DNA from 3 places in the Mesorhizobium sp. WSM4846 genome. Region 1 is predicted to be linked to each of the others. Evidence: predicted binding sites of a transcription regulator. Region 1 holds the regulator's gene; each other region holds the start of a gene.
The links. Region 1 encodes PhoB, which activates phosphate uptake and scavenging genes when phosphate is short. Its sites were predicted from a motif close to TGTCATNNANCTGTCAT; they were not measured.
Positions count from the first base shown of each region.

Region 2: AC0L15_RS13835 (PhoX family protein) is a predicted target of PhoB. The motif match lies at 1,487-1,503, and genes of this name have one in related genera.
Region 3: AC0L15_RS29495 (RNA degradosome polyphosphate kinase) is a predicted target of PhoB. The motif match lies at 2,158-2,174, and genes of this name have one in related genera.

Region 1 covers NZ_JBVVPZ010000025.1:19,039-23,269, forward strand. Annotated here, with positions in the region: gene pstA (phosphate ABC transporter permease PstA) at 1-127, shown strand, start outside; gene pstB (phosphate ABC transporter ATP-binding protein PstB) at 140-955, shown strand; gene phoU (phosphate signaling complex protein PhoU) at 991-1,698, shown strand; gene phoB (phosphate regulon transcriptional regulator PhoB) at 1,715-2,404, shown strand; gene AC0L15_RS20415 (ROK family protein) at 2,574-3,821, opposite strand; gene xylF (D-xylose ABC transporter substrate-binding protein) at 4,088-4,231, shown strand, end outside.
Region 2 covers NZ_JBVVPZ010000013.1:75,010-79,240, forward strand. Annotated here, with positions in the region: gene AC0L15_RS13820 (helix-turn-helix domain-containing protein) at 1-9, opposite strand, end outside; gene AC0L15_RS13825 (phosphatase PAP2 family protein) at 209-910, opposite strand; gene AC0L15_RS13830 (hypothetical protein) at 1,029-1,367, opposite strand; gene AC0L15_RS13835 (PhoX family protein) at 1,572-3,560, shown strand; gene AC0L15_RS13840 (GNAT family N-acetyltransferase) at 3,651-4,231, opposite strand, start outside.
Region 3 covers NZ_JBVVPZ010000054.1:16,085-20,315, forward strand. Annotated here, with positions in the region: gene AC0L15_RS29495 (RNA degradosome polyphosphate kinase) at 1-1,996, opposite strand, end outside; gene AC0L15_RS29500 (zinc-finger domain-containing protein) at 2,314-2,559, shown strand; gene AC0L15_RS29505 (FAD-dependent monooxygenase) at 2,575-3,801, shown strand; gene AC0L15_RS29510 (TIGR02117 family protein) at 4,038-4,231, opposite strand, start outside.

The sequences.
Region 1 (4,231 bases):
GGCGGATTTCCCGGAAGCGGGGTTCCAGCAGAAGACTTCGGCGGCGATTTTGATTTTGCTGGTGTTTTTGGTCATCATGAATGCCATCGCGGTGATACTGCGCAGGCGCTTCGAGCGGCGCTGGTAAGGAGTAGAGGATATGAACATCATGACGGAAGCCGGCGTCGAGCAGAAACTGAGCAGCGCAACCAACGCCCCTTCGATCAAGATGAAGGGCGAAAAGGTCTCTGTTCACTACGGCGAGAAGCGAGCTCTGTTCGACGTCGATCTCGATGTCCGCGAGCATCAGGTGACGGCGTTGATCGGGCCATCGGGCTGTGGCAAGTCGACGTTCCTGCGTTGCCTGAACCGAATGAACGACACCATCGATATCGCGCGGGTGAGCGGCAAGATCACGCTCGACGGCGAGGATGTCTACGACCCGAAAATCGATGTCGTCGAGCTGCGAGCTCGCGTCGGCATGGTATTCCAGAAGCCGAACCCGTTTCCGAAGTCGATCTACGAAAACGTCGCCTACGGTCCGCGCATCCACGGCCTGGCCAGGAGCAAGGCCGAGTTGGACGGCATCGTCGAATCGAGCCTGAAGAAGGCCGGACTGTTCAACGAGGTCAAGGATCGCCTGCTCGAGTCGGGTACCGGCCTGTCCGGCGGGCAGCAGCAGCGTCTGTGCATCGCGCGCGCCATCGCCGTGTCGCCGGAAGTGATCCTGATGGACGAGCCCTGTTCGGCGCTCGATCCGATCGCCACCGCCCGCGTCGAGGAACTGATCGACGAACTGCGCCAGAATTATACGATCGTCATCGTCACCCATTCGATGCAGCAGGCGGCGCGCGTGTCGCAACGCACGGCGATGTTCCATCTCGGCTATCTGGTCGAGGAGGGCGCGACCGACAAGATGTTCACCAACCCCGACGACAAGCGCACCCAGGACTACATCACCGGCCGGTTCGGCTGAGCGGTCCGGCGAATTTCGAACACGAGGACAGCACCATGGGTGAACACACCGTCGCATCTTTCGACGAGGAACTGGAGCACATCGACCGGCTGATCCGCGACATGGACGAGCTCGCCGCCGCAATGGTGGCGGCCTCGATCCGCGCGTTGCTTGCGTCGGACAATGCGATGGCGCAGCGCGTCGTCTCGGACGACGCCATCATGGATGCGCGGCAGCGCGAGCTCGACGACAGCGCGATCACGCTGATCGCCAAGCGGCAGCCGATGGCGCAGGATCTGCGCGCCGTGGTTGGCGCAATCCGCATGGCGGGCGATCTCGAGCGCATCGGCGATCTGGCCAAGAACATTGCCAAGCGGGTCAGCGCAGTCGGGCAGAGCGCGACGCCGCGTAATCTGTCGCACGGTATCGACGCGATGGCGGATCTCGTTCTTGTGCAGCTGCGCGGCGTGGTCGAGCACTATGTGTCGCGCGATGCCGGCGCGTTGAAGGAACTGCGCGCCGACGACCAGAAGATCGACGTGAAATATACGGCGGTTTTTCGCGAGCTCCTGACCTACATGATGGAGGATCCGCGCAACATCACCGCCTGCACGCACCTTCTGTTCTGCGCCAAGAATCTCGAGCGTATCGGCGATCATGTCACCAACATCGCCGAAAACGCCTATTTTGTCGTGACCGGGCAGCAATTGCCGGCGGATCGCCCGAAGCTCGACGAAACGACGATGTCGGCGCCGGCGACATGACAGGAGTGACCGGCCGATGATCGCGCCGCGCATCATGGTGGTGGAGGATGAAGAGCCGCTGGGCGTCCTCCTCCGTTACAATCTTGAATCCGAAGGCTATCAAGTCGAGGTGGTGACGCGCGGCGACGAGGCCGAAATCCGGCTGCAGGAAAACGTGCCCGATCTTTTGGTGCTCGACTGGATGGTGCCGGCGGTTTCCGGCATCGAGCTTTGCCGGCGCCTTCGGGTGCGCCCCGAAACCGAGCGGCTGCCGATCATCATGCTGACCGCGCGCGGCGAGGAGAGCGACCGGGTGCGCGGCCTTTCGACCGGAGCCGACGACTATCTGGTCAAGCCGTTCTCGACACCGGAATTCATGGCCAGGGTCAAGGCGCTGCTGCGCCGCGCCAAGCCCGAAGTGCTGTCCAGCGTGCTCAAGGTCGGCGACATCATGCTCGATCGTGAATCGCACCGGGTCTATCGCAAGAAGAGCGAGATCCGGCTCGGGCCGACCGAATTCCGGCTGCTCGAATTCATGATGCGCCACCCGGGCCGGGTCTTCTCGCGCAGTCAGTTGCTCGACAATGTCTGGGGCGAGACGATCTACATCGACGAGCGCACTGTGGACGTCCATGTCGGCCGGTTGCGCAAGGCGGTCAACAATGGTCGCATGCCCGATGTCATCCGCACCATCCGCGGCGCCGGCTATGCGATCAGGGAAGACTAGCTGACGTTCAGGTGATGCCGGCCTGCGAACGGCTGATACCTGCGCTTCCGGTGCTGACGTACCCGAAAGTACGCTCCGCCCCGGTTCTCGGAACCCACCATTCTCGACTCGGCCTGACCTGAATCTCAACACTCCCCAAGTCGCGACCCGGGAATCCCTGCCTTCGGATTCAAGCCACGTTCTTTCCGACCGAGCCGGCTCGTGCCTGGATGCTCGGCGCGAAAATCTCCTGATCGACGAAGCTTAGGGCCCGCATGGCGCAGCCTTCGCGGATCAGCGGCAGCTCGTTCGGCTCGGTGTCGAAGGAAATCGAACCCGAATGCTGGCCGCCGGCGGTCTGGGCGATGGCCTCGCGCAGGGCCGGCTCGATCAGGTCGAAGGCGGCAGCGCTGGCGCCGACCATGGCCACCGGCGCCGGATCGATCAGCGCAAACAGGCTGCCGAGCCCGAAGCCGAGCGCCTCGCCGGCCTTGCGGTAGGCTTCGCGCTCCGGTCCGTCCATCTCGCGCGCCCGGGCCGCCAAGGCCCGCATGTCGGCGTCGCTGACATCGGCGACCGGCTCGGCGTTCTCGCTCAACAGCCTTGCGTTGCGCCAGATGGCGTAGTTGCCGGCATAAGCCTCGACGCAGCCGCGCAGCCCGCAGCGGCAAAGCGCGCCGCCCGGCCGATGGATCATGTGGCCGAATTCGCCGCCTGAGGAGTGGGTGCCGGTGAACAGATCGCCCTTCAGCACCAGCCCCATACCGATGCCGTGCGAGAGCAGGATGGCGATGAAATCGTCGCGGTAGCGATCCGGGTGGCGCCAGTGCAGCGCCACGGCCATCATGTTGCAGTCGTTCTCCATGATGGCCGGGATGCCGAACTCGCGTTCCAGAATGTCGGCGAAGGCGATGTTCGTCTGCGGCGTGATCGGCGACCACAACATGGCGCGCGCGTGGGAATCGGTGATGCCCTGGATCGCCAGCGCGATGCGGGCGACGCTTTGGACATCGAGGTCGGGATCTTCGAGCCGGCGCCGGACGATGGCGACACATTCGTCGATCAGCGCGTCACGCGACATGGTCAGCGTGTCCAGCCGGCGCTGTTCCTCGGCGACCACTTGTCCGGCATAATCGATGACGGCGACCGACAGGAAATTCAGCGACAACACGACGGCCAACACCGCAGCGGCTTGCGGATTGAGGCTGAGGCCGACCTGCGGCCGGCCGCGTTTCAGCGAAACCGTCTCGCTCGCCTTGCTCTCGGCCAGGATGCCTTCCTGGATCAGGTCGGCAGAGATCGCCGATATGGTCGAATGGCTGAGGCCGGTGGTCGCGGCGATCTCGGTCCGCGACGGCTGGCCTGCCCGGCGCACGGCCGAAATCACCATCGCCCGGTTGCGCCGGCGCAGATCGTCATGACGGATTCCCACCGACATTTTTTTGTTTCCTCCTCATTGCCGCGGCCGCTCATGAATCGGAAGCCGTCGGTATGTCGGTCAAATACTGGCAGAAGCAGAAGGGGCTGTCATTATTTATTCCGAGCCTCGAAAAAAAGCCCGACAGGACGTCAAAATCCATCAGAATTGGTGTTGACAGTGCTTCGGCGTTGGACCAGTATTTTTTCGAGGCTCGAAAAAATAGGGCCTTTGTGCCGGCCTTCGGGCCAGTTGGTCGCGCCCTACGCGGCGCAGGGAGGAATATCATGAAGAGATTCGCAGCCGCCATTCTGGCGGGGGTCGCCATGTCGCTGACGCTCGCGTCGGCCGCGCAGGCCAAGGACAAGGTCATTGGCGTTTCGTGGTCGAACTTCCAGGAAGAGCGTTGGAAGACCGACGAAGCCGCCATG
Region 2 (4,231 bases), on a different contig from region 1:
AGTGATCATCGGCTAAAAACCCCCGCCTGAGTCTGCATTCCATGTATAATACCATCATTGTGATGGTTCAAGCATCATCATGCACATGTCAGACATGTGCACACCAGGCTGTTTGCATCCTGGCGAGCCTGCGCGCCCGCTGGGCCAGCACGCCCCAGCCGCCGCAACTTAGAGGAGAATTGGCGCAGCGTCGTTCGGAAGGGGCGGTTCAGGCGCCGGCGGTCTGCCCGCGCCATCGCTGGAACGCCCATGCGACCAGCCAACACAGCATCGCCCAGGCGAAGCCGGCGCACCAGCCGGCCAGCACGTCCGATGGCCAATGAACGCCGAGATAGACGCGGCTGATGCCGACGAGCAGTGCTGTCAGCACGGCAAGTGCCAGCACATAGATCTTGGTCGTTCGCCCAGGCAGGAAACGCGACGCCATGCTGCCCAGCGTCAAATATGTCACCGCCGACAGCATCGCATGGCCGCTTGGAAACGAAAGCGTCGCCACGTCGGCTAGATGCGAGACCAGGTCGGGGCGCGGCCGATCGATTCCGAGCTTCAGCGTGCTCGACAGGGCCTGCCCGCCCGCCACCGCGACGAAGACCAGAAACGCTGCTCCCGGCTTGTGGATCAGCAGCAGATAGACGATCACCGCCGCTGTGATCAGCCCGAGCACGATGGCGCTGCCGAGGCTGGTGATGTCGCGCATCGCCCCTTCCAGCCATGGCGGTCCGATCGGATTGTCGGGCTGTCCCGTTTCACGGAAGGCGAGCATGATTTCCGTGTCGAAGGCGTGCGGCGTGGTGTCCCGCGCCACCTCCATCAGCTCCTCGAACCCCCACAGCCCGCCGGCGATGACCAGTCCGGCCAAAAGCACCGGGAATTCGATCCAGTTGAGCAGCTTGTTTGCGGTATTCTTCATCGGGCCAATCGTCCTACAGCGCCGCGCGTCCTTTTGGACGCGCAAAGGACGCTGTAGCACTTTGATTTGGCGCATGATCCTTTCCGAAATCGATTCCGATTTTCGGGGTCATGCGCAACTACAGTTTTTGCAGATAGGGTCCGAGCGTGATCAGCGCCACCGCTGCGACGGCGAGCACGATGCCGGTCGCCTGCAACGAATTGACGCGCTCGCCGAAGAACACCAGTGCCACCACGTTCACCGAAACCAGTTGGATCACCGCCGACAGGCTGAACGACACCGACATGCCGAATTCACGGATCAGCCTCAGCATGATCAGATTGCCCGCTGAATAGAGCGCCAGAGTCAGAACGATCTTGCCGAGGCTCGGCGCCAGCCCCCATTGCTTGGCCGCCGTCGCCGCCAGCAGGAAGATCACCGTCGAAATGCCGAGCTGCCCCAGTCCCCAGAAACTCACTTTTTTGTTCCTCCCGACGCAGTGCTTCCGCGCCTGCCGCAGATCTTGTTTCGGAAGCGTCGGTCGCGGTCAAGCGGCCTGATCAAAGACATGAAATCGGGCTGGAAATTGGTCGGCAACGTCATCAAACTGTGATCTGCTGGCGATACGCGGTCAGTCAAGCAACACGCTCCAGCCATCCCAAAGAGCCAGAGGCACGCCCCCATGACTGAACATCGCCCCGACGCCCATTTCCGCACCAGCCTGCTCGAGGAAAACGATGGGCCAGGAACCAATCCCACTGACAACCAGACGATGGGCGAAATCATCGCCGCGCGATTCTCGCGCCGTGGTTTTCTGCAGGGATCGCTCGCGGCAACCGCCATCGCCGCCACCGTCAGCCCGCTCGCGCTGATCCTCGCCGACGATGCCCGCGCCGGCGGCGGCTCGGTCTTCAGTTTCGACGAGGTCGAGGCAGGCGTCGACGACAAGCACCATGTCGCTGCCGGCTACGACGCCGACGTGCTGTTGCGCTGGGGCGATCCGCTGTTTGCCGATTCGCCGGAATTTGATCCGACAAAACAGTCGGCGCAGGCCCAGGAAAGACAGTTTGGCTACAACAACGACTATGTCGGCTATCTCCCGATAGACGGCTCGGCCGAGCACGGCCTGCTGGTGGTCAACCACGAGTACACCAATCCGCATCTGATGTTCCCGGGCCTTGTCAGCATCGTCGATGGCGAGGCCAAGCAGGCCCCACTGAGCAAGGAACAGGTCGATATCGAGATAGCCGCGCACGGCGGCACCATCGTCGAAATTCGCAAGGTATCAGGCAAATGGCAGGTGGTGCGCGACGGCAAGCTCAATCGCCGCATCACCGCCAACACCGAGATGGCGCTGTCCGGCCCCGTCGCCGGCCACGACCGGGTCAAGACCAGTGCCGATCCGACCGGCACGAAGGTCTTCGGCAGCGTCAACAATTGTGCCGGCGGCGTCACGCCCTGGGGCACCTACATCATGGCCGAGGAAAACATACACGGCTATTTCTCGGGCGAGCTGCAGGAAGGTCACAAGGAAGCCGCCAACTACAAGCGCCTGGGGATTCCCGACGGCTCCTATGAATGGGCTGCGCATTACGACCGCTTCGATATCGGCAAGGAGCCGAACGAGCCGAATCGCTTCGGCTGGATCGTTGAGGTCGACGTCAACGATCCGACCTCGGTGCCGCGGAAGCGCACTGCCATGGGCCGTTTCAAGCATGAGGGCGCTGAATCGATCGTCGCCAAGGATGGCCGAGTGGTGTTCTACCAAGGTGACGACGAGCGTTTCGACTATGTCTACAAATTCGTCACGGCCGGCAAGTTCAACGCCGAGGACCGCGCCGCCAACATGGATCTTCTCGACGACGGCACGCTCTACGTCGCCAAATTCGCCGAGGACGGTACCCTGGAATGGCTGCCGCTGGTTCACGGCCAGGATCCGTTGACCGCCGAGAACGGCTTTGCCAGCCAGGCCGACGTGCTGATCGGGACAAGGCTTGCCGCCGATCTTCTCGGCGCCACCAAGATGGACCGCCCCGAGGATATTCAGCCCCACCCGACGACCGGCAAGGTCTACGTCATGCTGACCAACAATTCGAAGCGCAAGACGGAGCAGGTCGACGCTGCCAACCCGCGCGCCGAAAACGCCTTCGGCCACATCGTCGAGATTGTTGAGGACGGTGGCGATTTCACTGCCACCAAGGGCAAGTGGGAAATCATGTTGAAATGCGGCGATCCCTCGGTGGCCGAAGTCGGCGCTACTTTCTCGACTGCAACGACCGCCAATGGCTGGTTCGGCATGCCGGACAATTGCGCCATCGATGCGGCCGGCCGGCTCTGGGTCTCGACCGATGGCCAGGGCCCGAAGGCGACCGGCCGCACCGATGGCCTGTGGGCGGTCGACACCGAAGGCGAGGCGCGGGCGACCTCGAAGCTGTTCTTCCGCGTGCCGATCGGCGCCGAACTCTGCGGCCCGCTGTTCACGCCCGACGACCAGACCGCCTTCGTCGCGGTCCAGCATCCTGCCGATGGCGGCGAGGACTGGGAGGCTTTTGGCCGTCCCTCCTACTATGAGGACCTATCGACCCGCTGGCCTGACTTCAAGCCCGATATGCCGGTGCGGCCGTCGGTCGTCGCCGTCACCAAACAGGGCGGTGGCAAAATCGCGGTCTGAATCACTGCAAGGCGCTAGCAGCGCCAAGGAAGGATTTCGTCGATACGAAATCCTTCCTTTTCCTGATGCGCGGGAATGCGCCTGATGGGCTCATTCGGCGCGCTGAACCACGGCCACGTTCATCATGCTTCTCAACCTGAAGCCAATGGACTCGTATAATCCGATGGCCGTGGTGTTGCTGGCAAAGGCGTGGAGATAGGGAACTTCGCCGCGCGCCGCTATCCGGTTTGCCACGAACAGCGACAGCAGCCTGCCCAGGCCACCGCCTCGAAATTCCGGATGTGAGCACACCCCGCTAAGTTCGGTATAGCCGGGTTGCTTCATGCGTTCGCCGGCCATCGCCGCAAGTCGGCCCTCGATCTTCACACCCCAAAAATCGCCGAGGCTCAAGGCTTCGAGCGTGAATGGGCCGGGCTTGGTCACCAATGCCAAGGCGAGCATCTCAGCTGCATCGTCCCGCTTCAGACGTTGCACGCGCTCGTCGGAGACCATCTGCAATGGCCGCTCGGCAATCATCTGAACCCCGGGCGCGGTCGAAGTCGCCGAAAGTTCCGCGGGCAGAGCAATGGCGTCCACCTGAAGCAGGATCGCACTCTCGCCTGGGGAGACAAGTTTTCCGAGCGCCTGCAGGCTTTCCGCATCGTCCGCGGCACTGGCAGCGAAGGGAGCTA
Region 3 (4,231 bases), on a different contig from region 1:
TGATGTTGCCCAGCATGATCTGGCCGAGGACTTGTTCATGCACCGTTGGATTGGTGATCGGCACCATGGTTTCGACGCGGCGGTCGAGATTGCGCGGCATCAAATCGGCCGATGAGATGTAGACGATCGCCCCGTCCGACGGCAGTCCATGGCCGTTGCCGAAACAATAGATTCGGCTGTGTTCGAGGAAGCGGCCGACGATCGACTTGACCCTTATGTTTTCCGACAGGCCCGGCACTTGGGGCCTCAGGCAGCAGATGCCGCGCACGACGAGATCGATCTCGACGCCGGCGCGGCTGGCGTCATAGAGCGCGTCGATGATGATCGGGTCGACCAGCGAATTCATCTTCATCCAGATGCGGGCCGGCCTGCCCTCCAGCGCATGGCCAATCTCGTCCGAAATGTGCTTGAGGATGCGCTTGCGCAGCGTGAACGGCGAGATGGCTAGCCGCATCTCCTCGGTCGGCTCGGCGTAGCCGGTGATAAAATTGAACAGCTGGGCGACATCGCGGGCGATTGTCGGAGCGGTGGTGAAGAAGGACAGGTCGGTGTAGATGCGCGCGGTGACCGGATGGTAGTTGCCGGTGCCGAGATGCACATAGTTGCGCAGCTTGCCGTCCTCGCGCCGCACCACCAGCGACATTTTCGCGTGGGTCTTCAGTTCGAGGAAGCCGAACACGACCTGAACGCCGGCGCGCTCGAGGTCGCGCGCCCAGCGGATGTTGGCTTCCTCGTCGAAACGCGCCTTGAGCTCGACCAGCGCGGTCACCGACTTGCCGGCCTCCGCCGCGTCGACCAAAGCGCGCACGATCGGGCTGTCGTTCGAGGTGCGATAGAGCGTCTGCTTGATCGCCACCACTTCCGGATCGGCCATCGCCTGGCGCAGGAACTGCACCACCACGTCGAAGGATTCGTAGGGGTGATGAACGATGATGTCCTTCTCGCGGATGGCGGCGAAACAGTCGCCGCCGTGCTCGCGGATGCGTTCGGGAAAGCGCGGATTGTAAGGCTTGAATTTGAGATCGTCGCGGGCGATGGCGACGATCTCGGAAATCTGGCTGAGCGCCAGCGGACCGGTGAGCACGCTGATCCGGCTCGACGAGACGCCAAGCTCGCCGGCGACGAACTCGCGCAGTTCGGCCGGCATCAGCTTGTCGAATTCGATGCGGATGACCGAGCCGCGACGACGACGTTTGAGCGCCGTCTCGAACAGGCGCACGAGATCCTCGGACTCCTCCTCGACCTCGATGTCACTGTCGCGGATGATGCGGAACGTACCGGAGCCCTTGACCTCGTAGCCGGGGAACAGCTTGCCGATATAGAGGCCGACCGCTTCTTCCAGCGGAATGAAGCGGACATGATGCTTGCGGTCAGGCAAGCGAATGAAGCGCTTCAGCGCCACCGGCAGACGCAACAGCGCGCTCATCTCCTCGCCATTCCTGCGGTGGCGCAGCTGCAGCGCCATCGAGAAGCCGAGATTGGGAATGAACGGGAACGGATGCGCCGGGTCGATCGACAGCGGTGTGAGCACCGGAAACACCTGCTCCTGGAAATGATCCTCGAGCCAGGTCTTCTCGTCCTTGGTCAGCCCATCGCGGCTGATGCTCTCGATGCCTTCCTTGTCGAGCAGCAGCATCAGAGCGGATAGGCTGTTCTGCTGGTCCTCCTGCAGGCGCTCGACCTCGCGCAGCAATTGTTCCAGCTGTTGTTCGGGGGTGCGGCCGTCCGCGCTCTTCAGCGTGATGCCTTCGCGAACCTGGCCGGCGAGACCGGCGACACGGACCATGAAGAACTCGTCGAGATTGGCGGCCGAAATCGACAGGAAGCGGACCCGCTCAAGCAGCGGATGGTTGGCGTTCAGCGATTCCTCGAGGACGCGGCGGTTGAATTGCAGCCAGGAAAACTCGCGGTTGACGAACCGGTCCGGGTTGCCGCCCTCTGGGCTCGCCACCTCGACAGTGGTGAATTCGCTCTGCACCGGCTTTAGTTCGTTCATGGTCCTGCTCGTTTCGCACCCGTTGGCCACAGCGTCGCGCGTCTTTGCAGACGCGCAAAAGGACGCTCCCGCCACTTAAGCTACGCATGATCCCCAGCAAAACCGAATTCGGTTTGGGGGCCATGCCTTAACCGGCTTAGCTTATCCTGTGACAGGCTTTTACGACAGTTTGATTTCATCGATCTTGCAAAGAGACTGCTTATGATCCAGATGCAATCCAGGTACAGCGCGGCGCGTCCTGTGGACGCGCAAAGGACGCGGTGGAATTTTGATTTTGCACATGATCCGGGGTCATGCGGCAAATATAGGAGACGACGATGGCAGGCGGTTCCATTCCCCATTTCCAGAACGATGCGGGTTATGCGGCGATTGACATCGGCGTCAAGGAATTCATGTGCACCGGCGCCAACCCGCCATTCGACCATCCGCATGTGTTTCTCGACATGGGCGACGACAATGAAAAGGTCTGCCCCTATTGCTCGACGCTTTATCGCTATTCGCCAAAGCTGAAGGCGACGGAAACGCAGCCTGCCGGATGCCTCTATATCCACCAGGCCGCCTGACGCGCACACCATCCGATGGACGACACCCGGTCCGGGCAGGTCGTTATCGCCGGAGCCGGCGTCGCCGGACTGACCGCGGCACTGGCGTTTTCAGAGCGCGGCTATCTGGTGCGGCTGTTCGAACAGGCGCCGCGCCTCGAAGCGGCCGGCGCCGGCATCCAGCTCTCACCCAACGCGACGCGCATCCTTCGCCAGCTCGGCGTTCTCGACCGGCTGTTGCCGGCGGCGGTGCGGCCGGAAGCGGTCGTGCTCAAGGACGCCGCCACGCTGCGTGAGCTGGCGCGGGTGCCGCTTGGCGAAGCGGCCGAAAGGCGCTGGCAGGCGCCTTATCTCGTCGCTCATCGGGCTGATCTGCAAGACGCACTGATGGCGCGCCTTGCCGAACAGCCGGACATCAGTCTCGTCACCGGCGCGCGCGTCGGCGGCATCGCCACAGGACCGCGCCATGCCACGGCAACAGTCGAGATTGCTGGCAAGACAGTCGAAGCCGGCAGCTTTCTGCTGATCGGCGCCGACGGCGTCTGGTCGGCGATCCGGGCTTTTGGCGGGTTTGCGGCCAAAAGCCGGTTTTCGGGCGAGCTTGCCTGGCGCGCTACGATCAGTGCAGGCAGTGTCGCAGGAGAAGCCCTTGCGGCGGTCGGCGCCGCCAATTGCGTGACCACCTTCCTGCATCCCGGCTTCCACCTCGTCGCCTATCCAGTCAGCAACGGCACGGCGTTCAACCTGGCTGCCTTCACCAGGGGCGAGATCATCGGCGAGCGCTGGTCGGGCCACGCCGACCCCAATATCCTCCTCGGCGCCATGCGTGGCACGGCGGCAGCGCTGGCCCGGCTTGCCGAGGATGCCGGCCCGTGGACCGCGTGGCCGATCCATACGGTCGACCAGGCACAGCCATGGACGACGCCCGCCGGCATCGCGCTGATCGGTGATGCGGCGCATGCAATGACGCCGTTCGCGGCGCAGGGGGCGGCGATGGCGATCGAGGATGCCGCAACCCTTGCCGGCTTTGTCGCTGCCGCGCCCGCCGATCCGTGGGGCGCGCTTGCCGCCTGGGAGAAGATGCGCCGCCCGCGCATCGCCAAGGTCTCCCGCCGCGGTGCGGTCAACCGGCTCGCCTGGCATGCAGCGGGGCCGGTGGCCGTCGCGCGCAACCTGTTCCTGAAGTGGCGCTCGCCGGAAAAGCTCGCGGCCGATCTCGACTGGCTCTATGGCTGGCGGCTGCCGGATAGCAATCGGCAATGAAAGCTCTACCGGTTGGGGGACAGCGCCCCCCTCTGTCCTGCCCTCTTTGCCAAAAACTTGGCATCTCCCTCACTTGGGGGGAGATCGGCCGTCACCTCGGCTTTTGCCAATCTCCAACGTTGCAGGATTAAGCGCGGCGCCGAAACTGAATATCTCCCTCCTTGTGCCTCCTTGTGGGGGAGATGTCCGGCAAGACAGAGGGGCGCGCCGGAATGAGGCGCTGATTACCCGGAGCATCAATTATAAATCCGCATCGACAGGTCGAGTGAGGCCGGCAGCGGATTCCACCAGCCTGTCCGCAGGCCGGCGATACGCAGAGCCGCCGCTGTCCAGGTGTTGCAGCCAACCAGCGCATTGAAATGGCCGTTGGCTTCGTAGAAGCGGTCGAACTTGGAACAAGCGGCATTCTCGATCAGGATCGGACCGTTAG